2 regions of the Mesorhizobium salmacidum genome follow, and region 1 is predicted to be linked to the other one. Evidence: predicted binding sites of a transcription regulator. Region 1 holds the regulator's gene; the other holds the start of a gene.
What was found. The regulator PhoB, encoded in region 1, activates phosphate uptake and scavenging genes when phosphate is short. The targets are predictions, from matches to a motif close to TGTCATNNANCTGTCAT.
Positions count from the first base shown of each region.

Region 2: the regulator PhoB is predicted to act here: its motif matches at 10,736-10,752, upstream of O7A60_RS02950 (esterase-like activity of phytase family protein).

Region 1 is NZ_JAPYKS010000004.1:296,598-312,567, forward strand. Features, by position in the region: gene O7A60_RS07855 (PAS domain-containing protein) at 1-1,570, shown strand, start outside; gene pstS (phosphate ABC transporter substrate-binding protein PstS) at 2,104-3,159, shown strand; gene pstC (phosphate ABC transporter permease subunit PstC) at 3,226-4,209, shown strand; gene pstA (phosphate ABC transporter permease PstA) at 4,213-5,064, shown strand; gene pstB (phosphate ABC transporter ATP-binding protein PstB) at 5,061-5,864, shown strand; gene phoU (phosphate signaling complex protein PhoU) at 5,890-6,597, shown strand; gene phoB (phosphate regulon transcriptional regulator PhoB) at 6,617-7,306, shown strand; gene O7A60_RS07890 (ROK family protein) at 7,309-8,556, opposite strand; gene xylF (D-xylose ABC transporter substrate-binding protein) at 8,828-9,868, shown strand; gene O7A60_RS07900 (sugar ABC transporter permease) at 10,010-11,362, shown strand; gene O7A60_RS07905 (ATP-binding cassette domain-containing protein) at 11,417-12,175, shown strand; gene O7A60_RS07910 (CHASE domain-containing protein) at 12,313-13,953, shown strand; gene O7A60_RS07915 (YMGG-like glycine zipper-containing protein) at 14,083-14,328, opposite strand; gene O7A60_RS07920 (hypothetical protein) at 14,411-14,725, opposite strand; gene O7A60_RS07925 (hypothetical protein) at 14,832-15,008, opposite strand; gene O7A60_RS07930 (sensor histidine kinase) at 15,142-15,970, opposite strand, start outside.
Region 2 is NZ_JAPYKS010000002.1:64,737-80,706, reverse strand. Features, by position in the region: gene O7A60_RS03015 (50S ribosomal protein L11 methyltransferase) at 1-410, opposite strand, end outside; gene O7A60_RS03010 (SCO family protein) at 422-1,000, opposite strand; gene O7A60_RS03005 (CreA family protein) at 1,196-1,714, shown strand; gene O7A60_RS03000 (DapH/DapD/GlmU-related protein) at 1,798-2,439, shown strand; gene O7A60_RS02995 (low affinity iron permease family protein) at 2,761-3,189, shown strand; gene O7A60_RS02990 (SDR family NAD(P)-dependent oxidoreductase) at 3,193-4,059, opposite strand; gene O7A60_RS02985 (hypothetical protein) at 4,195-4,476, shown strand; gene O7A60_RS02980 (TMEM175 family protein) at 4,558-5,133, opposite strand; gene O7A60_RS02975 (SH3 domain-containing protein) at 5,371-5,796, shown strand; gene O7A60_RS02970 (MFS transporter) at 5,989-7,194, shown strand; gene O7A60_RS02965 (MATE family efflux transporter) at 7,206-7,643, opposite strand; gene O7A60_RS02960 (MATE family efflux transporter) at 7,661-8,665, opposite strand; partial or broken gene O7A60_RS02955 (L,D-transpeptidase) at 8,823-9,095, shown strand; gene O7A60_RS02950 (esterase-like activity of phytase family protein) at 9,152-10,621, opposite strand; gene O7A60_RS02945 (trimethylamine methyltransferase family protein) at 10,839-12,605, shown strand; gene O7A60_RS02940 (ferritin family protein) at 12,729-13,043, shown strand; gene O7A60_RS02935 (ATP-dependent helicase) at 13,081-15,792, opposite strand.

The sequences.
Region 1 (15,970 bases):
CAATCTCGACCCGAAGCAGAAGACATTCACCGACATCATCGTCAAATCGGGCAATGCGCTGTTGACCATCATCAACGACATCCTGGATTTCTCCAAGATCGATGCCGGCCAGCTGGTGCTCGACCCGGCGCCCTTCAATCTCGCCGAGGCGATCGAGGACGTGGCGACGCTGGTGTCTACGCGGGCCAAGGAAAAGGACCTCGAGCTCATCGTGCGCATCGAGCCGCGGCTCGAAAGCCTGTTCATCGGCGATGTCGGCCGCATCCGGCAAATCGTCACCAACCTGCTCGGCAATGCGGTGAAGTTCACCGAAGAAGGCCACGTGCTGGTCGATGTGACCGGCGAACGGGTTCCGACGGGAACCAGGCTGACAATCTCGGTCACCGACACCGGCATCGGCATCCCCGAGGAAAAACAGAAACTGGTGTTCGAGAAATTCAGCCAGGTCGACACGTCGTCGACAAGGCGCCACGAGGGCACCGGGCTTGGCCTTGCCATCACCTCGCGGCTGGTCGACCTGATGGGTGGCGACATCGGCGTCGAGAGCGCCGAAGGCAAGGGGTCGACCTTCTGGTTCACGGTGACGCTGCCGGGGGCCGGGCAGCAGAACGGCCAGCGCATCACGCCGGTGGACGTGACGGGCGCACGCGTGCTGATCGTCGACGACAATGCCGTCAACCGCGCCATCCTGACCGAGCAGATGACCTCGTGGACGTTCGATTCCTGCGCGGCTGAAAGCGGCGCCGAAGGTCTCAAGGTGCTGATCGCCGCGGCAGCCTATGGCGTGGCGGTGGATTGTGTCGTGCTCGACTATCAGATGCCTGAGATGAGCGGCGCCGAAATGGCGCGCATCGTGCGCAACACCGAGGGCCTCGCGGACACGCCGATCATCATGCTGACCTCGGTCGACCAGTCGCTTGCCAACACCAGCTACCGCGATCTCGGCATCGACGCGCAGTTGATAAAGCCGGCACGCTCCTCGGTACTCCTGGAGACCTTGGTCGCGACCATCCAGCGCCATCGCCACGCCACCAACGATCAGGCCGTTCAGCCGCCAGCGAGCGAGGCGCTCGAGATTACCCCGCGGTCGCCTCTGGCGCTTTCCGAGCAGCGCGCGCAGCTGCAGCCGCCGCCGGTTCGTCCCAGACTGCCTGCCACCGGGGGCGGGCACAGGCTGGATATCCTGGTGGCCGAGGACAATGAGGTGAACCAGATGGTCTTCACCCAGATCCTCGGCGAGACTGGGTACGGTTTCGAGATCGTCGGCAACGGCCGCAAGGCACTCGACGCCTTCGGCACGCTCAATCCGTGCATGATCCTGATGGATGTCTCAATGCCGGAGATGAGCGGTCTCGAAGCGACGGCCGCGATCCGCCTGCTGGAGCAGGAAACCGGTACGCATGTGCCGATCGTCGGGGTCACCGCGCATGCGCTCAAGGGTGACCGCGAACGCTGCCTGGAGGCGGGCATGGACGACTATCTGCCCAAGCCGATCAGCCCCAAGGCCCTGCTCGAGAAGGTCGAGCGCTGGGTCGGCGCCGGCCGTCAGGTCCATCGCAACGCGGGATAGCGCCCGCGTCGCCTTGATTTAGGATCCGGTGAGGCAAATCGAGGGAATCAGCAGGGGATTTGCCGCTACTTCCGCGTGCAGTGACTATGGTGCGATCGCGCCATATCAAAGACGGTGTCCAGCCGGAACAATAGCAAAATCGAATTCCGCTCTTCTCAGTTACGGGCGGGAGCAGCGACCGCCTGCAAGAAACAGTGTCACTCTACCCCAACGGACCTGTTTTTGGCGATGGCCCGGCCATGACACGCTCTGGCTGCGAGCAACGCGCTCCCGTCCGGATTTTCTTCACTTGGGAAAGCCCCGTCGAATCCCGGGTGCTTCCAGCCGTCGAACGGCTCAAGCCCCTGATTCCGGCGGTAAACTCGGACCGCGCCGCGAAGCGCCCGACACCGGTGCTTTTCCCGGTGCCGGCGACGCGTTACCGGGCTGACATGAAACTGTCATGCGACTGTTATAATCCAAGGCTATTGGCCTCAGCGGGCGCCGGAAAGAAGTGGCGCCGAGAGACCATCTTCCGAACAGGAGCAGGCCACATGAGACATTTCATCCGCTCGGCGGCCGTTGCGATTGCAATGGCTGCGGCGTCCACCCTCACCCTTTCCGCAGCAATGGCAGCTGATCTTTCCGGCGCCGGCTCGACCTTCATCTATCCGGTGTTCGCCAAATGGGCCGACACCTACAAGAAGGACACCGGCATCGGCCTCAACTACCAGTCGATCGGCTCCGGCGGCGGCATCAAGCAGGTCATCGCCAAGACCGTGACCTTCGGCGCCACCGACAAGCCGATGTCCGACGCAGACCTCGAAAAGAACGGCCTCGTGCAGTTCCCGATGGTGATGGGCGGCATCGTGCCGATCGTCAACCTCACGGGCATCAAGCCGGGCGAACTCGTCCTCGACGGCAAGACGCTGGCCCAGATCTATCTCGGCGCCATCACCACCTGGGACGACGCCGCGATCAAGGCGCTGAACCCCTCGCTCACCCTGCCGTCGACCGCGATCGCGGTCGTGCATCGCTCGGACGGTTCGGGCACGACCTTCAACTTCACCGACTACCTGGTGAAACTGTCGCCCGACTGGAAGGACGAGGTTGGTTCGGACACGGCCGTCGAATGGCCGACCGGCGTCGGCGCCAAAGGCAGCGAAGGCGTTGCCAACACCGTCAAGCAAACCGACGGCGGCATCGGCTACGTCGAATATGCCTATGCCAAGCAGAACAAGCTGTCCTATTCCAAGATGGTGAATGCAGCCGGCAAGGTCGTCGAGCCGTCGCTCGAATCCTTCGGCGCCGCCGCTTCGAATGCCGACTTCAAGGGCGCGAAGAACTTCAACGTCATCATCACCAACGAGCCCGGCGACGCCACCTGGCCGATCGCCGCCTCGACCTGGGTGCTGATCCACAAGGCTCCGGACGATGCCGCTGCCACCGGCGAAGCGCTGAAGTTCTTTGCCTGGGCCTACAAGGACGGCAAGGAAACCGCCAAGGCGCTCGACTATGTGTCGATCCCCGACAGTGTCGTCGACCTGATCAAGGCTTCGTGGAAGGCCGACATCCAGGCCGGCGGCAAGCCGGTCTACGCTGGCGAGTAACATCACCCGAAGGAGCGCCGCTTCACGCGGCGCTCCTTTTTCTCAACACAAAGAGCCGAGCTTGACATGAGTGCTGTCCAGGAAGCCTTGCCGGCCATCAAGGGCTCGCGCGACGCCATCGTCAGACGTTTCGCGTTAACCGATTCGATCTTCCATGGGCTGACCCGCGCCGCCGCCATTCTCGTGCTGGTGCTGCTTGGCGGCGTCGCCATCTCGTTGTTTGCCGGTTCCTGGCAGGCACTGTCGACCTTCGGCTTCTCGTTTCTGACCAGCGAGAGCTGGAACCCGGTGACGGAGAAATTCGGCGCCCTGGCGCCTATCTATGGCACCATTGTCACATCGGCCATCGCCATCCTGATCGCCGTGCCGCTCGGCATCGGCATTGCCATTTTTCTCACCGAGCTTTGCCCGCGCCCACTTCGGCGCCCAATCGGCATGGCGGTGGAACTGCTGGCCGGCATTCCTTCGATCATCTACGGCATCTGGGGCCTGTTCGTCCTGGCGCCGTTCCTGCAGACGACGGTGCAACCCTTCATCATCAGCGTTTTCCATGGCGTTCCCGGCCTTGGCAGCCTGTTTGCCGGTCCGCCCTACGGCATCGGCCTGCTGACCTCGTCGCTGATCCTCGCCATCATGGTGCTGCCCTTCATCACCTCGATCACCAAGGACGTGTTCGACACGGTGCCGCCGGTGCTGAAGGAGTCCGCCTACGGCATTGGCTGCACGACCTGGGAAGTGACACGTCGCGTCGTCATCCCTTACACCCGCATCGGCATCATGGGCGGCGTCATGCTCGGCCTTGGCCGCGCGCTCGGCGAAACCATGGCGGTGACCTTCGTGATCGGTAATGCGCACCGCATCTCGACCTCGCTGTTCGCGCCGGCAACGACAATCTCCGCGACCATCGCCAATGAATTCACCGAAGCCGTCGGCGACCTCTACACGTCCTCGCTGGTGGCGCTCGGCCTGATCCTGTTCGTCATCACCTTCCTCATCCTTGCCATCGCACGCTACATGCTGATGCGCATCGACGCCCGCACCGGAGCCTGACCGATGTCGACAGCCTCGTCGCTTCACCGCCGCCGCAAGACCAGAAACTCGGTGATGATGACGCTGTGCGTCGCCGCCGCGGGCATCGGGCTTGCCTGGCTGGCACTGATCCTCGGCGCATTGGTCTACAAAGGCGCAGCCGGGCTCTCCCTTGATGTGTTCACGCAGATGACGCCGCCCCCCGGCGATGCCGGCGGCCTGCTGAACGCTATCTATGGCAGCGTGGTGATGACGATCATCGCCGTTATCGTCGGCACGCCAATCGGTGTTCTGGCCGGCACCTACATGGCCGAATACGGCCGCTTCTCGAAACTCACCACCGTGGTGCGCTTCATCAACGACATCCTGCTGTCGGCGCCGTCGATCATCATCGGCCTGTTCGTCTACGAATTGATGGTGCGGCCGATGGGGCATTTCTCGGCGATCGCCGGCGCCGTCGCGCTGGCCATCCTGGTCATCCCCGTGGTCGTGCGCACCACCGAGGACATGCTCAACCTGGTGCCGAACGCCTTGCGCGAAGCCGGCACCGCGATCGGCGCGCCGCGCTGGGTGGTCATCAAATCAGTGGCTTACCGTGCAGCACTTTCCGGCATCGTCACCGGCATACTGCTGTCGATCGCCCGCATCTCCGGCGAGACGGCGCCGCTGCTCTTCACCGCGCTCAACAACCAGTTCTGGTCGAGCAATCTCAACGCGCCGATGGCCAGCCTGCCGGTCACCATCTTCCAGTTCGCTCTCAGCCCCTATGAGGAATGGCAGCAACTGGCCTGGACCGGCGCACTCATAATCACATTGACGGTTCTCGCGCTCAGCATCTTTGCGCGCAGCCTGACCGGACGCAGAGAGGACAAATGAGCCAGATGTTGTCTCCAGACATGACCATTGCCACCGAGGCAGCCGCCAAGGCGAAGATCGAGGTCAAGAACCTCAATTTCTACTACGGCCAGTCGAAGGCGCTGAAGGACATCACGTTGTCGCTGCCCGAGCGCAGCGTGACGGCCTTCATCGGACCGTCGGGTTGCGGAAAGTCGACGCTGCTGCGCGTCTTCAACCGCATCTACGAACTCTACCCCAAGCAAACCGCCGAGGGCCAGGTGCTGCTCGACGGCCAGAACGTTCTCGATCGTTCGCAGGATCTCAACCTGCTGCGGACCAAGGTCGGCATGGTGTTCCAGAAGCCGACGCCGTTCCCGATGTCGATCTATGAGAACATCGCTTTCGGCGTCAGGCTCTATGAGAAGATCAGCAAGGCCGAGATGGACGGCCGTGTCGAGCAGGCGCTGAAGCGCGCCGCATTGTGGACCGAGGTCAAGGACAAGCTGAACGCCAGCGGCCTCAGCCTGTCGGGCGGCCAGCAGCAGCGTCTTTGCATCGCCCGCACCGTGGCGGTGAAGCCGGAGGTCATCCTGCTCGACGAGCCGGCCTCGGCGCTCGATCCGCTGTCGACCGCCAAGATCGAGGAACTGATCGACGAGTTGCAGGCCGACTACACGATCGTCATCGTCACCCACAATATGCAGCAGGCGGCGCGCGTGTCACGCCAGACGGCTTTCATGTATCTGGGCGAACTGGTCGAATTCGACAAGACCGAGAAGATCTTCACGTCGCCTCGCGAGAAGCGCACGCAGGACTACATCACCGGCCGCTTCGGCTGATATCACGCATACGAGGACCAGGATCATGGCCGAACATACAGTCGCAGCCTTCGACGAGGATCTCGGACAGATCAGCAGGCTGATCAGTGACATGGGCGATCTCGCCGGCACGATGGTCGGCGGCGCCACCAAGGCGCTGCTGAATTCCGACAACGCGCTGGCACAGCGCGTCGTCTCCGACGACGCCATCATGGACGCGCGCCAGCGCGAACTCGACGACCGCGCCATCACCCTCATCGCCAAGCGTCAGCCGATGGCCGACGATCTGCGTCATGTCGTCGGCTCGATCCGGATGGCGGGCGATCTCGAGCGCATCGGCGACCTTGCCAAGAACATCGCCAAGCGCGTCGGCTCCGTCGGCCTCTCCGCCACGCCGCGCGACCTGTCGCATTCGATCGACTCCATGGCGCAGCTGGTGCTGATCCAGGTGCAGGGCGTGGTCGAGGAATATGCGGCCGGCGATGCCGCCGCACTCGCCAAGCTCAGGAATGACGACGAACGCATCGATGTCAAATACACATCGGTGTTCCGCGAACTCCTGACCTACATGATGGAAGATCCGCGCAACATCACGGCTTGCACGCATCTTTTGTTCTGCGCCAAGAATCTCGAACGCATCGGCGACCACGTGACCAACATTGCCGAGAATGCATATTATGTGCTGACCGGCACGCAACTGCCCGCCAACCGTCCGAAGCAGGACGAGACGGCGATGTCGGTGCCGGCGGCTTGACGGCAGGGATGATCAATCGATGATCGCGCCACGCATCATGGTGGTGGAGGACGAGGAGCCGCTCGGCGTGCTCCTCCGCTACAATCTGGAATCGGAAGGCTACCAGGTCGAGGTGGTGACACGCGGCGACGAAGCCGAGATCCGCCTCCAGGAGAACGTGCCCGACCTCCTGGTGCTCGACTGGATGGTGCCGGCGGTTTCCGGCATCGAACTCTGTCGGCGCCTGCGAATGCGGCCCGAGACCGAGAGGCTGCCGATCATCATGCTGACGGCGCGCGGCGAGGAGAGCGACCGTGTGCGCGGCCTCTCGACCGGTGCCGACGACTATCTGGTCAAGCCGTTCTCGACACCGGAATTCATGGCCCGGGTCAAGGCGCTGCTGCGCCGCGCCAAGCCGGAAGTGCTGTCCAGCGTGCTCAAGGTCGGCGACATCGTGCTCGACCGGGAATCGCACCGGGTCTATCGCAAGAAGAGCGAGATCCGGCTCGGACCGACCGAGTTCCGCCTGCTGGAATTCATGATGCGCCATCCCGGCCGCGTGTTCTCGCGCAGCCAGTTGCTCGACAATGTCTGGGGCGAGACGATCTACATCGATGAACGCACCGTGGACGTGCATGTCGGCCGGCTGCGCAAGGCGGTCAACAACGGCCGCATGCCGGACGTGATCCGCACCATTCGCGGCGCGGGCTACGCGATCCGCGAAGACTGAAATCAGGCTACATTCTTGCCCGAAACGCCGGGCCTCGCCAGCACGCCCGGCGCGAAAATCTCCTGGTCGACGAAGGTCAATGCGCGCATGGCGCAACCTTCGCGGATGAGCGGCAGCTCGTTCGGCTCGGTGTCGAAGGAAATCGATTCCGAATGCTGGCCGCCGGCGGTCTGGGCGATGGCCTCGCGCAAGGCCGGCTCGATCAGGTCGAAGGCGGCGGCGCTGACGCCGACCATGGCGACGGGTGCGGGATCGATCAGCGCGAACAGGCTGCCCAGTCCATAGCCCAGCGCCTCGCCGGCCTTGCGATAGGCTTCGCGCTCCGGTCCGTCTTTCTCCCTTGCCGTCGCGGCGAGTGTCCGCATCTGCGCATCGCTGACATCTGCGACCGGTTCGGCGTCCTCGCCAAGCTGCCTGGCGTTGCGCCAGATGGCGTAGTTGCCGGCATAGGCCTCGACGCAGCCGCGCCGTCCGCAGCGGCAGAGCGCGCCTCCCGGGCGATGGATCATGTGGCCGAACTCGCCTCCCGATGAATGCGTGCCGGTGAACAGCTCGCCCTTCAGCACCAGGCCCATGCCGATGCCGTGCGAGAGCAGGATGGCGATGAAGTCGTCGCGGTAGCGTTCGGGGTCGCGCCAGCGCAGCGCCACCGCCATCATGTTGCAGTCGTTCTCCATGGTGGCGGGGATGCCGAACTCGGCTTCAAGTATGTCGGCGAAGGGAATGTCCGTCTGCGGCGTGATCGGCGACCACAGCATCGCACGCGCTTCGGTGTCGGTGATGCCCTGGATCGCCAGCGCGATGCGGGCAATACTGCGGACGTCGAGATCGGGGTCCTCGAGGCGCCGCCGCACTATTGCCGTGCATTCGCCGATCAGCGCCTCGCGCGACATGGTCAGCGTGTCCAGCCGGCGCTGTTCCTCGGCGACCACCTGGCCGGAATAATCGATGACGGCGACGGACAGGAAATTCAGCGACAGCACCACGGTCATCACAGCCGCGGCCTCGGGGTTGAGGCCAAGACCGACCTGCGGCCGGCCGCGTTTCAATGAACCAGCCTCGTTCGGCTTGCCTTCGGTCAGGATACCCTCGCCGATCAGGTCGGCTGATATTGCCGAGATGGTCGAGTGGCTGAGGCCGGTGGTGGCGGCGATCTCGGTGCGCGAGGGCTGACCACCCTGACGCACGGCTGCAATCACCATGGCGCGGTTGCGCCGGCGCAGATCGTCGTGGCGGATTCCGACCGACATGCTTCCCACATCCTCCCCGTCGCCGCGGTTCTTGACACCCCCTCGAACCTCTCCGGCAATGGGCCGAATACTGGCAGATGCGGCAGGAGCTGTCATTTATTTATTGCGGGACTCGAAAAAAGCTTCCCGGCACCTCAAAATCCATCAGGATCGATGTTGACAGTGTTCCGACGATGGATCAGTGTTTTTTCGAGGCTCGAAAAAATAGGGCCTTTGTGCGGGCCTTCGGGCCAGTTTGGTCGCGCCATACGCGGCGCAGGGAGGATATATCATGAAGAGATTCACAGTCGCCATCCTGGCGGGTGTCGCCATGTCGCTGACGCTGGCGTCGGTGGCGCAGGCGAAGGACAAGGTCATCGGCGTTTCGTGGTCGAATTTCCAGGAAGAGCGCTGGAAGACCGACGAGGCCGCCATGAAGAAGGCGATCGAGGCCGCGGGCGACAAGTACATTTCCGCCGATGCGCAGTCCAATCCCGGCAAGCAGCTGACCGATGTCGAAAGCCTGATTTCGCAGGGCGCCAATTCGCTGATCATCCTTGCGCAGGATGCTTCGGCCATCGGCCCGGCGGTGCAGAAGGCGCTCGACGAGGGCATTCCGGTCGTCGGCTATGACCGCCTGATCGAGAACAAGGACGTCTTCTACCTGACCTTCGACAACAAGGAAGTCGGCCGCATGCAGGCCCGCGAGGTGTTCAAGGTGAAGCCTGAAGGCAATTACGTCTTCATCAAGGGCTCGGGTGCCGATCCGAATGCCGACTTCCTGTTCTCGGGCTCGATGGAAGTGCTGAAGGAAGCCATCGACAGCGGCAAGATCAAGAATGTCGGCGAAGCCTATACGGACGGCTGGCTGCCCGCCAACGCCCAGAAGAACATGGAGCAGTTCCTCACCGCCAACGACAATAAGGTCGACGCCGTGGTCGCGGCCAATGACGGCACCGCCGGCGGAGTCGTCGCGGCGCTGACGGCGCAGGGGCTCGCCGGCACCGTGCCGGTCTCTGGCCAGGACGGCGACCACGCCGCGCTCAACCGCATCGCGCTCGGCACCCAGACCGTGTCGGTGTGGAAGGATGCGCGTGAACTCGGCAAGAACGCCGCCGAGATCGCCTCGCAGCTCGCCGACGGCAAGAAGATGACCGACATCGCCGGCGCGAAGGACTTCACGACGCCTGGCGGCAACACCGTCAAGTCGCTGTTCCTGACCCCGGTCGCCATCACCAAGGACAATCTCAACCTCGTCATCGACGCCGGCTGGATCAATAAGGACGAAGTCTGCGCGGGCGTCGCCGCCGGCAGCGTCGCGGCCTGCAACTGAGTTTGACCGCTTGAAGAATGAAGGCGCCGCGGCCCCCAAGCCGCGGCGTTTTCTCAAAAAGATTTGTGTTTCCGCATCGCGCGGATAGCTTCTAGGCTGGTTCGGCATCCGCGTCAGACGGCCAGCCGGTTGGAGGAAATCATGACCGACACGACGTCCAACCTGCAGGCCGATACCGCGCGCGCCTCGGAACTCGGCGCGGTTGCCCGGTTCCTGAAAGCGACCGAGATCGACACCCGTATGCTCGGCATGATCGGCGCCCTGCTGCTGATCTGGGTCGCGCTGCATGTGATTTCGAGCTTGCGTCTTGGCGTCAATCCGTTCGATTTCGACAGCCGCACGTTTCTGACGCCGCGCAATCTGTGGAATCTGTCGGTGCAGACGTCCGCGGTCGCAATCATGGCCTGCGGCATGGTGCTGGTCATCGTCATGCGCAACATCGACCTGTCCGTCGGTTCCGCCGAGGGCCTGATCGGCATGGTCATGGGCTTTGCCCAGGTGCACTTCCTGGTCCGGTTCGTGGGGCTTGAACTCGGCAATCCATGGATCTGGGTGCTGGCACTGGTCATCGGCCTGGCGCTCGGCCTGTTGATCGGCGCCTTCCAGGGCTTCGTCATCGCCTATCTCGAAGTGCCGGCCTTCATCGTCACGCTGGGCGGCCTGCTGGTCTGGCGCGGTGCCGCCTGGTGGGTCACCAGCGGCCAGACGGTGGCACCGCTCGACGCCACCTTCCAGTTGATGGGCGGCGGACCGGCCGGATCGATCGGTGCGACCTGGAGCTGGGTCGTAGGCATCGTCGCCTGCCTGGCCGTCGTGTTTGCGCTGTTCAACGGGCGGGTGCAACGAAAGCGGTTCCGCTTCCCGCTGCGGCCGATCTGGGCCGAGACGCTGCTCGGCGTCGTCACCTGTGCCGTCATCATGGGCGCGGTGTGGCTGGCCAACTCCTATCCGTGGCCGATCGGCATCGTGAACCGGTACGCGGCCGCCAACAACATCACCGTGCCGGAGGGCGGGCTATTCATCGCCCACGGCATCGCCATACCGGTACTGATGGCCGTCGCCGTCGGTCTGGTCATGACCTTCATCACAAAACGCACCCGTTTCGGCCGTTATGTCTTTGCCATCGGCGGCAATCCGGAAGCGGCCAACCTCGCCGGCATCAACACGCGCTGGATCACCATGAAGGTGTTCATGATCATGGGCGTGCTGGCCACGATTGCCGCCGCCATTTCGTCGGCCCGGCAGAACTCGGCCACCAATGTGCTTGGAACATTGGATGAACTGCTCGTCATTGCCGCGGCCGTCATCGGCGGCACGTCGCTTGCCGGCGGCTCGGGAACGATCATCGGCGCCATGCTCGGCGCGTTGCTGATGCAGTCGCTGCAGTCGGGCATGGTGCTGCTCGGCGTCGATTCGCCGCTGCAGAGCATTGTCGTCGGCGCCGTGCTGGTCATCGCGGTGTGGCTCGACACCGTTTACCGCAAGCGCGTTTAGGGAGGCATCGCCGTGATTGACAAGACTGCTCCTGCAGCCACCGCGCTGGTCGACATGCGTAATATCTCGATCGCATTCGGCGGCATCCGTGCCGTCGACGATGCCTCGATCGATCTTTTCCCCGGCGAGGTCGTGGCGCTGCTCGGCCACAACGGCGCCGGCAAGTCGACGCTGATCAAGATACTGTCCGGCGCCTACAAGCGCGACTCCGGCCAGATATTCGTCAATGGCGAGGAGGCACCGATCTCCAACCCGCGCGAGGCCAAGAAATACGGGATCGAGACAATCTACCAGACGCTGGCGTTGGCAGACAATGTCGATGCCGCCGCCAATCTGTTCCTCGGCCGCGAGCTGATGACCGTCTGGGGCACGCTCGACGACGTCGCCATGGAGGCCGAGGCGCGCAAGGTGATGGGGCGGCTCAATCCTCGCTTCCAGCGTTTCAAGGAACCGGTGATCAAACTGTCGGGCGGACAGCGCCAGTCGGTGGCGATCGCACGCGCCATCCTGTTCAACGCCCGCATCCTGATCATGGACGAGCCGACGGCGGCACTCGGGCCCCAGGAAACGGCACAGGTCGGCGAACTGGTCAGGCAGCTCAAGTCCGAGGGCATCGGCATCTTCCTGATCAGCCACGACATCCACGACGTGTTCGAGCTTGCCGACCGGGTCTGCGTGATGAAGAACGGCCAGGTCGTCGGCACGGCACGCACCACGGATGTCACCCAGGACGAGGTGCTGGGCATGATCATCCTGGGTAAATGTCCTCCAGGTGCCATACCGGGGCCGGGTGCGCTGAAGATCGCCGCCTGAGGCCGGCCAGGCTGTTCTGGCACGCCCCGTTGCCGTTCACATGATATGCCAGTGATCACGATGGCTTGGCCTGACCATTGTGTTGGCCCGGCGACTTGCCCATAAAGGTCCTGTTTGATCGTGGACCGCATCATCCGTTGAAGAAGCTTTTTCCAATCGTCGCGTTCATTGCCGTTGCATTGATCAGCATGACCATGGCGGGATTCGCTTATTTCGCGACGCAGGAAGCCGCCCGCATCAAGTTCGAAGGGGCGGCCGATGACGCCCTCAATCGGATCGAGAGCCGCATCGACCTGCATCTGTCGCTGCTGCGCTCGACGCAGGCCCTGTTCGACGCCCGCAACGGCGATATTTCCCAGAACGAGTTCAAGGCCTTCTTCAAGGCGCTGGATCTCGACAGCAATTTCGGCGGCCTGCGCGGCATCGGCTTCCTGCGGCTGGTCAAGACGGGCGACGAGAAAACGGTCGAACGCGACATCCTCCACGATTTCGGCGCCAGCCATCCGGTCTATCCGGATACGACGCAGCCCTGGCGCACGCCGATTGCGCTTTTCGAGCCGCTGGATCCGTCCAACCAGGCCAGCATCGGCTACGACATGTTCAGCGAGCCGGTGCGGCGCGCGGCGATCGAAAAGGCGATGGCCGACGACCAACAGCATGCAAGCGGGCTGGTGCAGCTCGGCCAGGGCACGGGTGCCGCGCAGACCTTCACCGGCTTCCTGGTCTTCGTGCGGCTCAACGTCGAAACGGCGCCGGAGGTCATCAACGCATCGCGCACCTCGACCGCCGGCTTTCTCTATGCCGCCTTCCGCGCCCGGGATCTGTTCCAGATCGCGCTGAGCCGCGCGCCGCTGCTGCCGGTCAACACAGAGATCTATGACGGAGCGGTAAACAGCGACAATCTGTTGTTCCGCTCGGAGACGCCACCGGCTTCATCCTTAGGAGACCGGCTGCTGGTCACCCGCAAGATGACCGTGGCGGGGCGCCCTTGGACCGTGTTGTTCAGGCCGACCAGTGCCTTCTCGCAACCCTCGTCGCGCGCCATCCCTGTCATGCTGGGACTGTTCGGCCTGCTCCTGGCCGGCGCCATCGCGCTGGTGGCGCGCTATCAGGAGCGGGCCTATGACGCGGTGTCGGCCTTGCACGAAACAACGGAAAAGAGCCTGCTCGAAAAGGACCTGATGCTGCAGGAGATGAAGCATCGCATCAAGAACTCGATCACCAGGGTGCTGGCGATCGCCCGGCAGACGGCGTCGCGGGCAACCGACGTCAATGAGTTCTCCGCTTCCTTCTCGGCCAGGCTGCAGGCGATGGCCGCCTCGCAGGACATGTTGACGCGCTCGCGCTGGCAGAAAGCCGACCTTGCCGACCTGCTGCGCATCGAGCTCGGCCAGGTGTTCGGCAAGGAGTTGCCGGAGGGGCTCCTGTCAGGCCCGGAGGTGCTGCTCGATGAAACCACGACGCAGGCACTTGGCCTGACCTTTCATGAACTCGCCACCAATGCGCTGAAATATGGTGAAGCCGGCAATTCCGCGAATTCGTCCAAGGGGGATTGGGCGCTGAAAGTGGACTGGTCGCTGGAAGGGCGTGGACGCGAGCGGATCCTGGCGCTGAACTGGCGGGAAGCTGGAAAAAACAAGATCGAGGCGCCGGCCGTGACCGGATTCGGTACGAAACTGATCGACCTCAACGTCACCCGCGAATTGCGCGGCACGATCACGCGGGATTTCCAGGCTGACGGCTTGAAGGTGGAAATCAGAATTCCGTTGGTCGGCTGAAATCCTGCCGATCGGCAACGGCCAAGAAAATCCGGAGGCCGGATATGGCCCCCGGTTTTGTATTCCATTAGAGCGGTTCAGCGTTTGATAGAAATCGCCGAGCCGCTCCTGATTGCTCTAATCGCTGAATTAGTTGCAGCGGGCCGTATAGATACGGCCGCGATGATCGCGATACTGGCAGTAGCCGTTGCGCAGGTTGCGAACCAGCAGGCCGGACCCGGCACCGACGGCCGCGCCGATCAGCGCGCCCTTGCCGCCGCCGACCAACCCGCCTACGCCCGCACCGATCAAGCCGCCGCCGACGACGTCCTGCTCGGTCGTGGTGCAGCCGCTGACGGCGACCACCGCAACCATGGCAATAAGTATTTTCCGCATAGAGTCACTCCTCACTTGTGTCCACACTTTAGTAAGCTCCAACCGCCGTTTAGCACGAAACGACGGCCTTTGCTGCTGCAATTTATTGTTGATTAACGTCGTCTTTTCCTGGGCTGAGGTCGGAAATGGTCAACGAAGCGTTAAGGCTACCGTCTGGCCGCATCTTGCAGACAATTTGATCGTACTCGTCCTCCGACGCAGGATCGACCGCGAGGCATTCGGTGACGACATGCTGCGCCTGCCCCTGTACGTCGCCCATCGCGAAGGGGCGCTCAGCGTGGCATTCGTCAGCAGTCGCAAAAACACTGACAGGGACCTGCAGTTCCCGGCATTCGGCCAACGCGGTTATGTGTTGCATGACAGATGTTCCTCTGGCCGCAATAACGACCAACATCATCAAAAAGTTCCTGTCATTCCAACGGGGCTCTCACGGTCGAAGGTGCCCCCGCGTTGACCGATCGGCGATTTCAACAGCGCGCACGGTGAGGAGAGCAGGACCTAAGTCAGGTCAACTGCCAAAGAACGGCCAGCGACATTATCGCGGCCAGCGCAAGAACGAGCCCCTTCATCAAACCCTTGCCTGCTTCAGGGAGTGTTCTTGCGGAGGATTCGGATTCCTGAAATTCGCCCATCGAAATCCGGGCGGCTTGTTCCAGTCTGTTCATGTCGGCAACCGTCAAGACGTTCCTCCCGTACCGCGCTGCAAGCCTGCCAACAATGTCCGAAAAAGGGGTGGGTTCCGGCGATGTCTGGGAAAAACAATATTCGCTCTTATGGTGAACAGCCGGTTAAGAATCGCTGCTTGCCGGGCTCTCACTGCGTCTCGAAATTGCTGTGCGGAACGACCAGGCGGTATTCGAGGTGGCCGTCGCCGATATCGAGGTTCGCGGTTCCGTTCAGGGACGCTGGCACCACCCGCTCCAACGCGACGCTGCCGAATCGCTTTTGACCGCCCCCATCGTCGTCGGTCCCTATCGTTTCGGCCCATGTCAAAGACAAGGCCACGTCCCCCGTGGCGGCGGCGTTGAGGTCGGCGGTGACCTCGACGAAACCGTCCGGCCGGGACAGGGCGCCGTAGCTGACGGAGTTGACGGCGAGTTCATGCATCGCCAGGCCAATATGCAGCGCGGCGTTGGGATTGAGGTAGGGATTGGCGCCACGGAAGCGAAGGCTGTGCGATGGGTTCGCTCCGTAGCGGCCGACCTGGCTCGCCACCAGTTCATGAAGGGCTGCCCCTCGCCAGTTGGAGGATGTCACCAGATCCTGGGAGGAGGCCAGCGACTGCAGCCGGCCGCGGAAGCGCTTCAGGAAATCGCCGACGCCGTCGGAATAACGACCGGTCTGGGTCGCGATGCTCTGGATGATCGCCAGCAGGTTCTTCGAGCGGTGGCTGACTTCACGCAGCAACGTCGTCAATGTCTGTTCGCGCCGCTTCTGCTCGGTCGTCTCGACCATAGTGGTGACGACGCCTTGTACATCGCCATCGTCGCCTCGGTCGGCATCGACCCAGATTTGAAACCAGCGAACGCCGTTCTCGACCGGGACACTGATTTCAAGGCGCTGGGCATCGCCGGTCGCGACCACCTCGCGCTTGGCGGCGGCGATGCGGTCGGCCTGCGGCATCGGCAGGATGCCATTCCCC
Region 2 (15,970 bases), on a different contig from region 1:
CCGGCGGTGGTGCCGTGATGGCCGGTGCCGAAGGCAAGGCCCGCCTCGATCTCGATGGCGAGCTCGCCGCTATGGCGCTTCCTGCTGTCATGCGCGCCATGGACGAAGAACCGGCCCGCGCGCACCGGCTTCAGGCCTTCCAGGGAACGTGCCACCCAGTCGATGTCGGGCAGCGCCTCGCGCTCGACCGGTCTCGACAAGGCGAGGCCGGCGAGAATGTCCTTCAGCCGCGCCTCAACCGCGTCGACGTCGCCATCGGCATAGAGCGAGACCTCATGGATGTCGGCGTCTTCGTCGACCTCCAGCACGGCGATCGGCAGGCCTTCATCCTCGAAGGACGTTTCGAGCGCCGCGAAGATGCGCTCGGCCTCGATCTTTCCGGTGGTGAAATGGAGCCGCGTTTGGGTCATGTGAATTCTGGTCAGCCGTTCGCGGCGAGGCGCTTCAGCTTCTCCACGGCGGTGTCGGCGCTCTCGCCATAGGCGATCGTGCCGGCAAAGTCGCCCTTGGCGTTGAGCAGCAGCACCGAGGCGGTGTGGTCCATGGTGTAGTCGCCGTCGCCGGTGTCGACCTTCTTCCAGTAGATGCCGAATGCCTTGGCCATGGCATGGACCTTGTCAGGGTCGCCGGTAATGCCGGTGATGCGGTCGGAGAAATTGCTGACATAGGCGTTCATGACCTGCGGTGTATCGCGCTCCGGATCGACCGAGACGAAATAGGCGTGCAAGTTCTTGCCGTCGTCGCCGAGCGTCTTCAGCCAGCCGGAGAGTTCGAACAGCGTGGTCGGGCAGACTTCAGGGCAATGGGTGAAGCCGAAGAAGACGACGCTGGGCTGGCCCCGGAAAGCGGCCTCGGTAATCGGTGCGCCTTTCTGGTCGACCAGGGTGAACGCCGCACCGAATGGCTCGCCGCCATAGTGGCCGCGATACCAGTCGAAGGTCAGCCAGCCGATGCCGGCGGCCATCAGGACGAGAATGCCGACCAGGATAGAACGCATCATCAGAAAAGTCCGTCTGTAATGTCATGGCGCGCCGGCCAAAGCCGTGCGCCCCTTGTTCGGCCACAGTCTTAGCGGTTCAGCCTCGCACAGGCAAAGTGCCGCGTTGCCGCAACCGCTGTGGTGTTGACGCATCTGCTTGCAAAGCCGCACAGCCCGCCCCACCTGAGACCGGCAACTCGAACCGAGGAGGCTTCTTTGCTCGAACTGATTGGGCTCAAACTGACTGGGCGGAAACTGATCGGCGGCGCGTTGGCGGCATGCGTTGCGCTTGGCGCCGGTAGCGCCGTTGCCGAGGAAGTCGGCAAGGTCGGCGTCGACTGGGTCGGCAACGACATCATCATCGACGCGATCAAGGACCCGAAGGTGGATGGCGTGACCTGCCATGTCTCCTATTTCGACCGAAGCGTCATCGACCGCCTGCACAAGGGCAATTGGTTCGAGGATCCCAGCGACTCCTCGATTTCGTGCCGCCAGACCGGGCCAATCACCATCGGCGACATCGACATGAGCGAGGGCGGCGAGGAGGTATTCAAGCAAGGTCTCAGCCTGATCTGGAAGAAGCAGGTGGTGAACCGCATCTACGACAAGAAGAACGAGACGCTGATCTATCTGTCGCACTCGCGCCAGGTGCAGAACGGCTCGGCCAAGATGTCGGTTACGACGGTGCCGCTCTACGGCCAGAACGTGGTGTGGAGCAACAGCAAGCCGAAATAGGCGGGCGAACTCTTCCTGGTGCTACTCTGACGATGATCGGCTCCTGCTTGCGGGACCAATCGACCTGACGTAAAGCCGCCGGCATGGACCGTTCCGAAGATCTCGTCGCGAAAGACCCCGAGCCGCGCATCCATCCAACGGCGGAGATGAAGGGCTGCAAGCTTGGCCGCTACGCCGCGATCGGCGAACGCGTCGTGCTGCGCGAGGTGATCGTCGGCGATTTCTCCTATTTCGAACGTCATGCCGAGGCGATCTATACGACGATCGGCAAATTCTGCTCCATCGCCGCCAACAGCCGCATCAATGCGCTGGAGCATCCGATCGAGCGGCTGACCCAGCATAAGGTCAGCTATCGGCCGAACGAATATTTTCGCTGGCTGGGTGTCGATGCCGCGTTTCGCGAGCGGCGGCGGTCGAAGGCCGTGACCATCGGCCATGATGTCTGGATCGGCCACGGCGCGGTCATCTTGCCTGGCATCGCCATCGGCAATGGCGCGGTCATCGGCGCCAATGCGGTGGTGACGCGGGACGTGCCATCCTACACGATCGTCGCCGGCGTGCCGGCGAAGCCGATCAGGCTGCGCTTTGCCCCTGAAATAGCGGCACGCATCGAGGCTCTCGCCTGGTGGGACTGGCCGGTCGAGAAACTCGCCAGGGCGGTTCCCGACATGCAGGCAATGCCGATCGAAGCCTTCCTCGACCGCTGGGAAAACGACGCCGTTTAATCTCCCGCGGAGAACGGTTTGGGCCTCGCCGTCACGGCTGCGCAGGGAGCTGTTCTTGGCGCTCTCCGGAATGAAACCCCTTCCGCCATGCGGGGGTGGCGCGGCGGAAGGGGCTGGAGGTAAACCGCTGTGAAGCGGAAGGAACAGGCTCTTGCCTGCGCGGCTACCATGACATTGAACCGATAAGGTGTGTTTTGTGCCGAATGCGCGCTTCGCGTGCATTTAATTGTATCGGTTGTATTTTTTGGCCGCGGGAACCTGAAATGGCTGGTGGTTGTTTCCTCTTGTGCCCGCACGGAGCCGCGCTGTCTGAGGGAGTTCATGATCGAGAAGCTTTTCACCAAAATCGCCAACCGGGTAGCTCACCTTGCTGGCCTGTCCCCCACGTTCGCACTCTGTTGCCTGATCGTCATCGTCTGGGGCCTAAGCGGGCCACTCTTCGCGTTCTCGGACACCTGGCAACTGGTGATCAACACCGGGACGACAATCATCACCTTCCTGATGGTGTTTCTCATCCAGAACACCCAGAATCGCGACGGCGCGGCGATCCAGGCCAAGCTCGATGAGCTGATACGGGTCAGCGCGGCCAAAAACACCTTCATCGGCATCGAGCACCTGACTGAAGCCGAGGTCCAGGAGATCCGCGCCAAATGCGAGCGGGCGGCTAAGCGGCACGACGAGAAGGTCGCCACCATGGCGGCCAAGAAGGCGGTTGCCCAGAAGCGGGGCGCGAAAAAGAGCGTGGCTTGAGGCTCAGCCTTTCATGAACGCCGCGAACGCATCCTTGTGGTCGGGGTGCCAGCGCGACAAGGCAGGGCGGTTTTCGATGATGTCGCCGATCGCCCAGGCCATGCGCTTTTCGTCCAGCGGCCGCGCGGCCTCATTGTCGGGGCACAGGATGTAGAAGTCACCCCTGACCAGCGATTCCAGCATGAAATCAATCACCTGCTCACCGGTCCACGCCCCCGCCGGCTTTTCCGTCGCGCCTTCGGTCAGGCCGGTATAGGTGAAGCCGGGGATAAGCAGATGCGCCGACAGGCGGGCGCCAGGCTCATTCCTCAGCGCATGCGCCAGACCCTCGGTAAAGGTCTTCACGCCGGCCTTGGAAACGTTGTAGGCGAGGTTGCCGGGCGGCGTGGTGATGCCTTGCTTGGAGCCGGTGTTGACGATCAGGCCCGGCTTGGCCGATGCGAGCATGCGTGGCGCGAAGGCTTCGACGCCATGCACGACGCCCCAGAAATTGATGTCGAGCAGCCGTTTCCAGCCGTCGCGGTTGTCCCAGGGTTTTCCCGGGTTGTCGCCGACGCCGGCATTGTTTATCAGCAGCGAGACGTCGCCGAAGGCGCCGAATGCCCGGTCGGCCAAACGATCCACCTCATCGGCCTTCGACACGTCCGATGCAACGGCAAGCACGGCGTCTTCGCCGGCAATCGCGGCAACGGCTCGCGAGGCATCGTCGAGGCGCGGGCCGCCAATGTCGGCGAGCACGATCTTCATGCCCATCAGCGCCAGCCGTTTGGCCGCCGCAAGACCAATGCCGCTGGCGGCGCCGGTGATGACGGCGGTATTGCCTTGGCCAAGCGCGGGCAAGGCGGTCTGGATCTCGGTATCGGGGATCATCGGCGATGCTTTCCTTTTTCGATGGCGCCGAACTTAGCGCCGGAACGGGCTTGTGCAAGCCGCCGTCGGGGCTTGTCGGGTTGACCAGTCCGGTCGTGGCTGCGCATGCTGCGATGCCAAAAGGGAGATTTCCGATTGACGGATTGGGTTGCAATTCTGAAGGAGCAGACCGCCACCGGCGACCAGATGGGGCGCGAGGTGCCACAGATGCTGGCCAACCCGGATATCAGCGAAGCCCAGGTGAAAACCTTGTTCTCCGCATTGGAAAAACAAGCGGAGTTCGTCGAGAAGCTGCGCATGGCGCTGGAGAAGTTCGGCCATGATTTCTCGATCATCAAGGCGGCGGAGCGGCTGGAAGAGCGCTATGCCGACCTTGCCGCTTCCGTGGCGGAGAAGCTGAAGGCGATGCGCGGTTAAGCAATTCCAAGAGAGGCGTGAGGCGGTTTTCCCGGGAAAAGCGCATAGCGCTTTCCCTAGGGGATTGCGCCGGACAAAGAGCTATTTTTCGAGAACGCGCGAAAAACGCGTATCCGGCACCAGCCAGACCAGGGCGACGGCGACATAGAGCGCGACGCCGATCCACCGGTCGAGGAAGGTCAGTCCAACGGCCGCTATGTAGACGGTGAGCGAAATCCTCCCCTTGCGGTCGCGGCCGATCGCCTTGGCGAATGCGGTATCCGGCCCATGCAGCCGATGCAGCGCAATGACCAGGATGCTGTAGGCGGTCGCACACATTACAAGGTCGAAACCGTAAACCGCGACGGGAACCGTGGCGAAATGGTTCTCGCCCATGAAGGCGGTCGTCATCGGCATCAGGGACAGCCAGAACAACAGATGCAGGTTCGCCCAAAGCACGTGGCCGTCGACACGCTGCACGGTGTGGAACATATTGTGCAGATTGTTCCAGTAGATGCCGACATTGATGAAGGAGAGCACGTAGCACAGGAAGATCGGCCACTGCGGCAGCAGCGCCGAAAAATCCTCGCCTTCCGGCACCTTCAGGTCCAGCACCATGATGGTGATGATGATCGCCATCACGCCGTCGGTGAATGCCTCGACCCTACCTTTGCCCATGATCACCACCCCAGTCCGCGATGAGTTGCCGAAAGATAGTAATCGTTAGCGGATGTTGGCGCGCGATAAACAGTGCGAGGAAAACTCCTCAACTATATCAGGGGAAACTTCCACGCAGGACCGGTGATCGTGGTGATCGGCCCTGGCAGCTTGTTGACTTTTCTTGCCGCGGCCTCTCCCGTTGCGATGCTGTCCCGGCCGAAGCAGTCGAACGGCCGGCACTCGATGGAGGGACCGATGAGATTTCGATTTCTGCTTGCGATAGCGACCATTCTGGCCGCCTTCTTCGGGACGTCCGCCGCTGCCTTCGCCTACGGCGCCCATACCACGACCAGCCTCAACGTGCGTACCGGGCCTGGCGCGGAATACGCCAAGGTCGGGACGCTGCCGGCCGGCTTCCGGGTTGACGTGACCGGCTGCCAGCCTGGCTGGTGCAGGATCCATGGCGGCGGTGTGAGCGGCTGGGCCAGCTCCGGCTATCTCTCGCGGGCCCAAGTCGTGCATCCGCCGGTTATCATCGTGCGCCCGCCGCATCGGCCGCCATACTGGCACCATCGGCCATCACCGCCCTCCGCACCATCGCCCACCGCACAAGCCGCGTCCCGGCAAGTGCAAGATCGCGCCCGGTTTTTCCTGCAAGTAGGCCCGGTTTCCCGCAAATAGACTGATTGCATCTGATACGGCACAAGGGGTGCCGTGATGGATCGGGGCCGCAGACCCTGATCCGCATTTGTGCGTTCATCGGCCTGGTCAGGCAAGGCCCACCGTGGTGTCAGGAGCGTGGCCGTTCACCGGAACACCGGCGGGAAGGGCGCGTTAACGTCGCGATCCCTGAAACTGATGACGAGGTTGGCCATGGCCTTTCGTGATTTGGCGCAAACTCAGAACGAGGCCGGCGACGTCCTCGCGATCCCGACTGTCGCGGCGATGATCGCGGTGCTGTTTGCCGGCAGCACGGCGCTGACGCCTCTCTATATCATCTACAAGCAGCAGTTCGGCTTTTCGCAGATCACCTTGACGCTGATCTACGCGGTCTATGTTGTCGGCAATCTCGGCGCCTTGCTGGTGTTCGGTGGCGTGTCGGATGTTGTCGGACGCCGACCCACCGCCCTGGCGGCGATGATCGTGGCCATTGTCAGCGCGCTTATCTTCCTGTTCGCCGGAAATGTCGTCTCGCTCGACGTGGCGCGCATCCTGAGCGGGCTTGGCATCGGCGTTGGCGCCGGAACGGGAACCGCCTGGATTGCCGAGCTTCTCCCCGCCGCCGACAAATCACGTGCCAGCGTCATCACCACCAGCACCAATTTCCTCGGTCTCGGTTTCGGGTCGCTGATATCGGGCCTGTTGGCTCAATACGAGCCCTGGCCCCTGCGGCTGGTCTTCGTCGTCTATCTCGTGGCACTCGCGGTGGTGGCGGTCCTGGTCTGGCGTACCCGTGAAACGGTGGCGAAGCCGGGTGGCCTCGGGCGGATTTCGATGCGGCCGCGCCTCTCCGTGCCTCAGAAGATACGCACGCGCTTCGTCGCACCGGCGGTGACCGGTTTCGGCGCGATGGCGCTGGTCGGCTTCTATGCCGCGTTGGCGCCGAGCATCCTGGCGCAGCAGCTGCACGAAACGAACCATGCCGTTGCCGGCGCGCTGTTCTTTGAACTGGCGATCGTCGCTGCGGCCAGCATCGTGGCGCTGATGCGGGTGCAGAGCAGCAAGGCCATGCTGGCCGCCCTGGCCCTGATGATCCCAAGCGTGCTGGTGGTGGTGGCGGCGCAGATGCTGGCCTCGATGACGCTGATGATCGTGGCGACGGCCAGCTGCGGTGTCGTGGCCGCGCTTGGCTACCGAGGCGGCCTGCAGGTGGTGAACGAGATCGCGCCGCAGGACCGCCGTGCCGAAGTGGTGTCCAGCTTCTTCGTCTGCTGCTTTGTCGGCAACGCCTTGCCTGTCATCGGCATCGGCGTCGTGTCGACCTATGCCAGCCCCGTCGCCGCGAGCCTGGCCTTCGCGGCCATGATCATCGCGTTCGCGCTGGTGGCGCTCGCCTTCGGGCTCAGACAGAGGCGTTGAGCAGCCGTGCTTCAGCCGTTAGGCGTTTCAGGTGCCATGTTCGCGCGCTGGCGCGGCACGCCGAGCCCGGTGTCGGGCGGTTCGCCGGCAGCCGGCCTGTTCTCGATCATGTGCAAGGTGCGCCAGCCGCCGAAGCGGTAGTAGGCCGCGGCCAGGACCAGCGAGGCGATCGAACCGGCCGGGAAACTCCACCACAGCGCTTCCTCGCCGATCACGCCGCGCATGTAATAGGCAAAGCCGGTGCGCACGATGAGCACCGAGATCACCAGGATGATCAGCGGCGGCATCACGGCTCCCGTGGCGCGCACCGTGGCGAACAGCACGATGGTGATGCCGAACAGGATGAACGACCAGGATGCTACGGTGTTGATGTGGGCGGCGATATCGATCGCGGCGCTGTCACTGCTCAGGAACAGGCTCAGGATCGAGCGATCGAAGACCCATAGCAGCGCGACGAGGGCGCCGGTCAGGACGAGGTTGAAGCCGACGCGGAGGCGGCAACGCGGCCGATCCGGTCCCAGCGGCCGGCGCCGACATTCTGCGCCGCCATGGAAGAAACCGCGGCGCCGATCGCGAGCGCCGGCATCTGGATGTAGGTCCAGAGCTGCGCGGCGATGCCGTAGGCGGCGGCGACTTGCGAACCATAGGAATTGACGATGCCCATCACCGTCAGTGCCGCCGCCGAGATGACGATCATCTGCAGGCCCATCGGCACGCCCTTGAAGACGACGATGCGCAGCAGCGCCGGATCCGGGCGAAGCAGGGCGAGATTGGTGCCGGCCAGCCGCAACGGATGCTTGCGCGCGTAGAGCACGACGAGGATGGCGATAACGCTCAGGGTCTGGCCGATCAGCGTCGAGGTGGCGGACCCGGCGATGCCGAGTTCGGGAAACGGGCCGATGCCGCGGATGAGCAGGGGATTGAGCACGATGTCGAGCACGACCGCCAGCGCCATGAAGATGAAGGGCGTGCGGGAATCGCCCGCACCGCGCAGCACGGTCATGACGAAGGACAGGAGGTTCATCATCGGCACGGCGACGAAGATGATGCGCAGGTAGGAGCGTGCGAGCGGCAAGGCGTCGGCCGGCGTGCCAAGCGCGCCCAGGATGGCGTCGACCCAGATCCAGCCGCAGACCGCGAAGACCACCGAAACGAGGAAGAAGAAAGTGGCGCTGGTGCCGACGATGCGGCGTGCCTCGGGCAGGTCGCGGGCGCCGACCGACTGCGCCACCAGGATGGTGGCCGCCATGCCGATGCCGAACACCGTGCCGAGGATCAGGAACAGGACAAGGTTGGCGTTGGAGGTCGCCGTCAGCGCCGATTCGCCGAGGAAGCGGCCAACCCAAACGGCATTGACCGAGCCGTTCAGCGATTGCAGAACGTTGGAGCCGAGCACCGGCAAGGCGAAGAGCAGCAGCGTGCGTGGGATCGGGCCGCTGGTCAGGTCGCCGGTGCGCCGACGCGCGGGCATTTTTTCGTTCATTGCCGACAGAGCCTATCTCGAGTCCGGTGCGCGATGATTGCAGATTCAACCCGACAGGTCGATGCGGGGCGCGAACGGTCCACGGTGCTCACGCCATGATCCATCCTGTTCTCAAAGCTTGCGGAATGGGATATTGATCCCAAGCGCCCGCGCGCTCTATCTCTTCCGCGACGGCAAGGACACGATGTACCGGCTGCACGGCACGCCGGAATGGGATTCCATCGGCAAGAACGCGTCGTCCGGCTGCGTGCGCTTCATGAACCAGGACATCATCGACCTCTACAGCCGCGTCAACGGCCCCGCCCAGGTCTTCGTGCGGCCCAACCTGTCTGCCGCCGGCAAGATCATGGCCGTGTCGAGCAGGACGGCCGAGCCGATCGATGCGGGCGTGCCGAAGGACGCCGAGTTCTTGAAGTAAGCCTTCACGACCTGCTCAGGCGGACGCGCCAGGCGCGCCCGCTTGTGCGGTGATCGTTACTTCTTGCCGAGACCCGGCAGCGTGACCTGATAGACCAGGAACATGGTGTCGACATCGGCGCCGTCATCGGCCTTGTAGGGCGCGCCGACCTGGAAGCCGTCCTGGGCGAGGAAGTCGTTGTCGTTGCCGACGAACAGGAAATAGTCGTCGGGCAGCTTCGGGTCGAGGACGCTGGCCAACGACATCGCTTCCCACTTCTCCGAAAGCTCGTTGTGGTCCTTCGCCCCACCATTGTGCAGGCCGAAGCGGCCAAGCTCGGCGGCGGCGTTGATGTCGATGAACGGCGTCAGCTTGGCCGGCGTCACCGAGGGATCAAGCACGCCCTTGGGCGCTAGCGGCTTGTCGGCCGCGTCGAAGGCGCCGCCCGCGATGTCGGTCGCCCCGGACACGTCGACGATGTTGATCTGGCGGTAGAGCGAAGCGTCACCCTTCTTCAGGCCCTGGCCGTTGCCGCTGTCGCGCGCCAGCATCAGGAAGGATGTGTCCGAAAGCGCCACGATCTCGCTCTGCGCGGCGACCTTGGTCTTGCCCTTGGCATCCTTGAACACCGGCAGCGGCACGACGTATTCATGCGCGAGCTTCAGATGGGCGAGGTCGGAGGCATCGTAAACCAACGCCCGGGTGTTCTGGCGCGTCGAGGGTGAATCGCCGCCGTCCTGCCTCGGCGCCGACTGCAGCACGGCGATCAGGAACTTGCCGTCCGGCGTCATCGCCATGCCTTCGAGGCCCTGGTTGTTCTGGCGCCCGGTTTCGGGATCCTTCGGATCAGGGTCGGCGGCAGCCGGACCGGGATTGTCGGAGGAGAAGTTCGGCGCTCCCTTGCGCATCGGCACGAGGGCCGCCGGCGGCTGGGTCGCCGACATCAGGCGGCCTTGCGCGGAGAACCTGTAGATGTTGGGGCCGTACTCGTCGGAGATGAACATCGAACCGTCGGGCAGCCGCACGATGGCCTCATTGTCGAGAGCGAGCTTGCCGTTGGTGGCGACGGGCAGCATCGGCATGTCGCCGGCCGCGGCGCGTACATCCGACAGCGGATCGAGGCCGGTGGCATCGGCGCCCTTGTCGTCGGTGAGAAGCATGGTGTCGGCAAGCGTCGCCTTGACGCCCGTCTGCTCCTGGCCGGCGGCGGGAGCCGCACCCGGCGCGACAGGCGTGAACTCGATGCCGATGGTGTTGAGGCGCGGCCGGTAGTCGGTGGTACCGGCGACATTGTAGCCACGGTCGGGCAGGAGCCAGAGCGATCCCTTGTAGGTGCCGGCATCATGCGTCCAGCCTGTAGTGTCGATTGCCATGCCGGAGCCCGAGCCGAAGGTCTCGCCGAACTTGTCGCGCTGAGCAGCCGGCATGCGGCCGACGCCGACCAGGCCCTTGTTGATGTAGGCCACGCCGTCGGCAAGCGCCGGTGTCAGGGCGGTGAACAAGGCCAGCGCGACGCCGAGCGAGGCGGTTCGGTGCGGGTGTTTCATGGACAATCCCCTTTGTGACGAAGCATGCCGGAGCGGCCGAAGGACAAGAACGGAAAGAGGTGCCGCATCGACGATGCCGCGCGCGCCTCCCCAAAAGCGATCTAAGGCGTGAACATGATGCTTGCGTGACAGTGCGCGATGCCGGTCCGCCAGCGTACTGGACACTTATGTCTAGTACATATAGAGTGCCGGCTTCGAACTGACCGGAAGGGAAGCCTTGAGGCCGCCGCGCGGCTTCGTCACCTCGGGCGGATTTGGCTACACGATCGGCAAGAGCGTCGCGCTGGCGTTGGTGGACGACGATTTCGCCGGGGAGGGAACGCAGCTTTGCGTGCACAGTGTCGGCGTCGAACGGCCTGCGCGGGTCATCGCGGTCTCGCCCTATGATCCCCCAGGGCAAGGCGATGCGGCAATGAGGAGGGAATTCGCGATGATCGATGAGGCGGCACGAGACAGCAGGCGCGAACGCCGGCGCGGACGCACGGGCGAGGCCGGCAGCGAATCAAGCCGCAAGCCCAATTACCGCTCGCTGAAGAACCCATTCCTGCCACAGCCGATCTTTTCCGACGACCAGGTGGCGTCGATCCACGACACGGCGCTGCGCGTGCTGGAAGAACTGGGCATCAAGGTGCTGCTGCCCGAGGCGCGCGAAGTGTTCGCCCGCGCCGGCGCCCTGGTCGATCCCGACACCGACATGGTGCGCATCGGCCGCGACATGGTGGTGGCAGCCCTAGCCTCGGCGCCGCGATCGATCCACGCCAATGCAGGCGCGCGTGCTCGTGATCTGTCGCTCGAACTGGGCTCGATGACGTTCCTGGCGGGCTCCGGCGCGCCCAACGTCACCGATCTCGACCGCGGCCGGCGCCCCGGAACGCTGGTCGCCTTCGAGGAGCTCATCAAGCTGGTGCAGCATTTCGATGTCTTGCACATGCTGGGACCGTGTATCGAACCGCAGGACATCGACAATCGTTTTCGCCATTATGCCGTCAATCGGGCGCAGCTGACATTGTCCGACAAATTCCCATTCGTGTTCGCGCGCGGCACGCCGCAGGTCGATGACAGTTTCGAGATGATCAGGCTGGCCCGCGGGCTGTCCGAGGACGAGTTCCGCTCGGGCGCGCATTGCTACACCGTCATCAACACCAACTCGCCGCGCCAGCTCGATGTTCCCATGGCGCAAGGCATCATCGACTTCGCCAAGGCGGGCCAAGTCCTGATCATCACGCCGTTCTGCCTGGCCGGTGCGATGGCGCCGATCACAGTGGCCGGCGCCCTCACGCTGCAGCATGCCGAAGCGCTGGCCGGGCTGACGCTGGCGCAGATCGTGCGGCCGGGCGCGCCGGTGGTCTACGGTTCCTTCTCCTCCAATGTCGACATGAAATCGGGAGCACCGGCCTTCGGCACGCCGGAGCACGTTAAGGCCACGCTCGGTGCGGGCCAACTGGCGCGCTTCACCGGTCTGCCCTGGCGCTCGGGCGGCGGCAGCGCCGCCAACATTTCGGACGCGCAGGCCGCGCACGAGACGCAGTTCGCGCTGTGGGGCTCGGTGCTTTCGGGCGCCACCGTCTGCATCCATGCGGCCGGCTGGCTGGAAGGAGGCTTGAGTGTTTCCCTGGAAAAGCTGGTCACCGACATCGAAGCGCTGCAGACGGTCGCGGAACTTTGTACAGCAACGCCCGGCGACGACGACGCAATCGGCTTCGAGGCCATCGCCGAAGTGCAGCCGGGCGGCCACTTCTTCTCGGCCAGCCATACCATGGCGCGCTACCGTACCGCCTTCTACGAGCCGCTGGTGGCCGACTGGTCGAATTTCGGCAACTGGACGCAAAGCGGGTCGAAGAACGCCACCGAACGCGCCACCGGCGTCTGGAAACGCATCCTCGCCGATTTCGAGCCGCCGGCAACGGCGGCCGCCACGTCAGGCGTGCTCGATGCATTCATCGCGCGGCGCACGGAAGAGGGCGGCGCGGCACCGGTGTCGTGAGATAGCTCGCGGATCCACCGTCCTGAATTGTGGCCGTTGTCCCGGAACCCGCGGCGCTTCCCACGCATTCATGGAAGCGGGCCAATGCCTGGCTTCATTCGCGAGCCGTTGAGGGAGGACGACATGGGTTTCGACCAGTATCACGAACCGCCGGAAGAACTGTCGCAGGAAGTGCGGACCTTTGCTCGCATGATCACCTCGCTGATCGAGGAGGCGGAAGCAATCAGCTGGTACGAACAGCGCATGTCGGTGGAGAAGGACCCGCAGGCCAAGGCGATCATGAAGAACGCGCAGAGCGAAGAGTTCAAGCATTTCGGCATGGACCTCGAATTCCTGCTGCGTCAGAAGACGGACTGGCGCGTGGAACTGAAGGAGATTCTGTTCACCACGGGGGATATTGTGAAGGCTGGCGAGAAGGGCGAGAAGAAGGTGGATTGAGGTGGAAAGCCGGCCTACGAGGCTAGCCGAATTCAACTCACACCGCCGCCACAAATCCATCCAGCACGCGTTTCTGGCCGGCTTTGTCGAAGTCGATGGTCAGCTTGTTGCCTTCGATGGCTGAAATATTGCCGTTGCCGAATTTCTGGTGGAAGACGCGGTCGCCGACGCTGAAAGCCGACGGCGTGTCGGAGACGGATTTGGCGACCAGTTCGCCGTCGATGGTGCGGCCCTTTACGCTGGTGCGGCCGGCGCCGTAGCCGGAGTCTGTCTCGCCATAGCCGATGCGTTCGACCTGATGGCCCGAGCGCGTGCCCCAGTTGCGGTCGGTCGCCTCGGTGCGGTTGGCCTGTGCGCGCTGCCAGCCCGGCGTCGAATAGGTGTTGGAGAAGGCGCCGGACTTTTCCCCGCCACCCGAATTGGCGCCGATATTGTCGAAGCGCGAGGCGCCATACGGGTTCTGTCTTCCTGCCCCTTGGCCGCCGCCACGGCCGGACGCGAACGAGCCGCCGCCATAGGGATTGCCGTAGCCGCCGTAGGAATTGCCGGCTTCGGCGACCTCGACATGGGCTTCCGGCAGTTCCTCGAGGAAGCGTGACGGGATCGTCGATTGCCACAGGCCGTGGATGAGGCGGTTGGAGACGAACCAGATATGCAGGTTCTTCTTGGCCCGCGTCAGGCCGACATAGGCGAGCCGCCGCTCTTCCTCCAGGCCTGAGCGGCCGCCTTCGTCCAGCGCGCGCTGATGGGGAAAGAGGCCTTCCTCCCAGCCGGGCAGGAAGACGGTCTCGAATTCGAGGCCCTTGGCCGAGTGCAGCGTCATGATGGAAACGGCATCGAGCCCTGCATTCTGCTCGGCATCCATGACCAGGGCGACATGTTCGAGGAAGGAGCGCAGCGATTCATACTCCTCCATGGAGCGGATCAGCTCCTTCAGGTTCTCGAGCCGGCCGGGGGCTTCCGCCGAGCGGTCGTTCTTCCACATGTCGGTGTAGCCGCTCTCTTCGAGAATGGTCTCGGCGAGCTCGGTATGCGGCGTGGTTTCCAGCGCCTTCTGCCAGCGCTCGAAATTGGCCGCGACCTCGCGCAGCGCGGCGCGGGGTTTCGGCTTCAGCTCGTCGCTTTCGGCAAGCGTTCCCGCCGCCTCCAGCATCGGGATGCGCAGGCTGCGCGCCGTGTCGTGGATCTGGCGGATGGTCGCTTCGCCCAGGCCGCGCTTCGGCACATTGACGATGCGCTCGAAGGCGAGGTCGTCGGTGCTGTTGGCGACGACGCGGAAGAAGGCCAGCGCGTCGCGGATTTCCATGCGTTCGTAGAAACGCGGGCCGCCGATGACGCGGTAGTTCAGACCGAGCGTGATGAAGCGGTCCTCAAAGGCGCGCATCTGGAAGGACGCGCGGACAAGGATCGCCATGTCGTTCAAATTATGCTTCTGGCGCTGGTAGGCCTCGATGGTTTCGCCGATGGCGCGGGCTTCCTCCTCCGAATCCCAGGCGGCGTGGACGTTGACCTTGCCGTCCTCGGGATCGTTGCGGTCGGTGAACAGCGTCTTGCCGAAACGGCCCTCATTGTAGGCGATGAGATGGGAGGCGGCCCCCAGTATGTGCGCGGTCGAGCGGTAATTGCGCTCCAGCCGGATGATGGTGGCGCCGGGAAAATCCTTGTCGAAGCGCAGGATGTTGTCGACCTCGGCGCCGCGCCAGCCATAGATCGACTGGTCGTCATCGCCAACGCAGCAAATGTTAACAGTGGTGCGGGCTTCGGTCGAAGAGCGCCCAATCTCCCCCGTTGTGGGGGAGATGTCGCCGGAGGCGACAGAGGAGGGCGCTGTCCCTCCGGCCTGTCGGCGCGAGGCGCCCCTCTCTGTCCTGCCGGACATCTCCCCCTCTAGGGGGGAGATTGGCTTGCCTTCCGGCCTTTGCGCCAGGAGGCGCAGCCACATGTATTGGGCGGTGTTGGTGTCCTGGTATTCGTCGACGAGGATGTATTTGAAGCGCCGGTGATAGTCCTTCAGCACATCGGGATTGGCGCGGAAGATGCGGATCGGGTGGCAGAGCAGGTCGCCGAAGTCGCAGGCGTTCAGTGTCTGCAGGCGCTCCTGATAGGCCTTGTAGAGTTCGCGGCCCTTGCCGTTGGCGAAGCTGCGCGCATCGCCCTCGGCGATGTCGGCCGGGCCCTGGCCCTTGTTCTTCCAGCCGTCGATCATCTGGGCGAACTGTTTCGCGGGCCAGCGCTTGTCGTCCAGGCCCTCGGCCTGGATGAGCTGCTTGATCAGCCGCACGACGTCGTCCGTGTCGAGGATGGTGAAGTCGGATCTCAGGCCGGCAAGCTCGGCATGGCGGCGCAGCAGCTTCACCCCGATCGAGTGGAAGGTGCCGAGCCAGGGCATGCCCTCGACATTGCCTTCGCCGATCAGGATGCCGATGCGCTGCTTCATCTCGCGCGCGGCCTTGTTGGTAAAGGTGACGGCGAGGATCTGCGACGGGAACGCCCTGCCGGTGGCGAGGATGTGGGCGATGCGGGTGGTCAGCACGCGGGTCTTGCCGGTGCCGGCGCCGGCCAGCACCAGAACCGGGCCTTCGGTGGTCTCCACCGCAAGCCGCTGCTCGGGGTTAAGCCCCCTCAGATAGTCCGGCGCGTTGTTTTGGCCGCCGCGGGCAGCCATGGCGCGCGCGGCAATGCCCGACGGGGCCGTGGGCCGCGCATCGGGTTCGTCGAAAAAGGGCATGTCTTCGGAAAAGCCGGACATCGCCCCCGAATGTAGTGATTCGGTAGCGAAAGACCAGAACTGTCTACGTTTTGTTCCGGTAAAGTGCCTGATACGGCGACTTGAGCGACATGGCGGCCGGCGTTGTGAACAACCTCAGGCGGAAGGGGTTGCTGCCGCGGACCCATGACCTACGCTTGACAGGCGCGGCGGTCGGGAG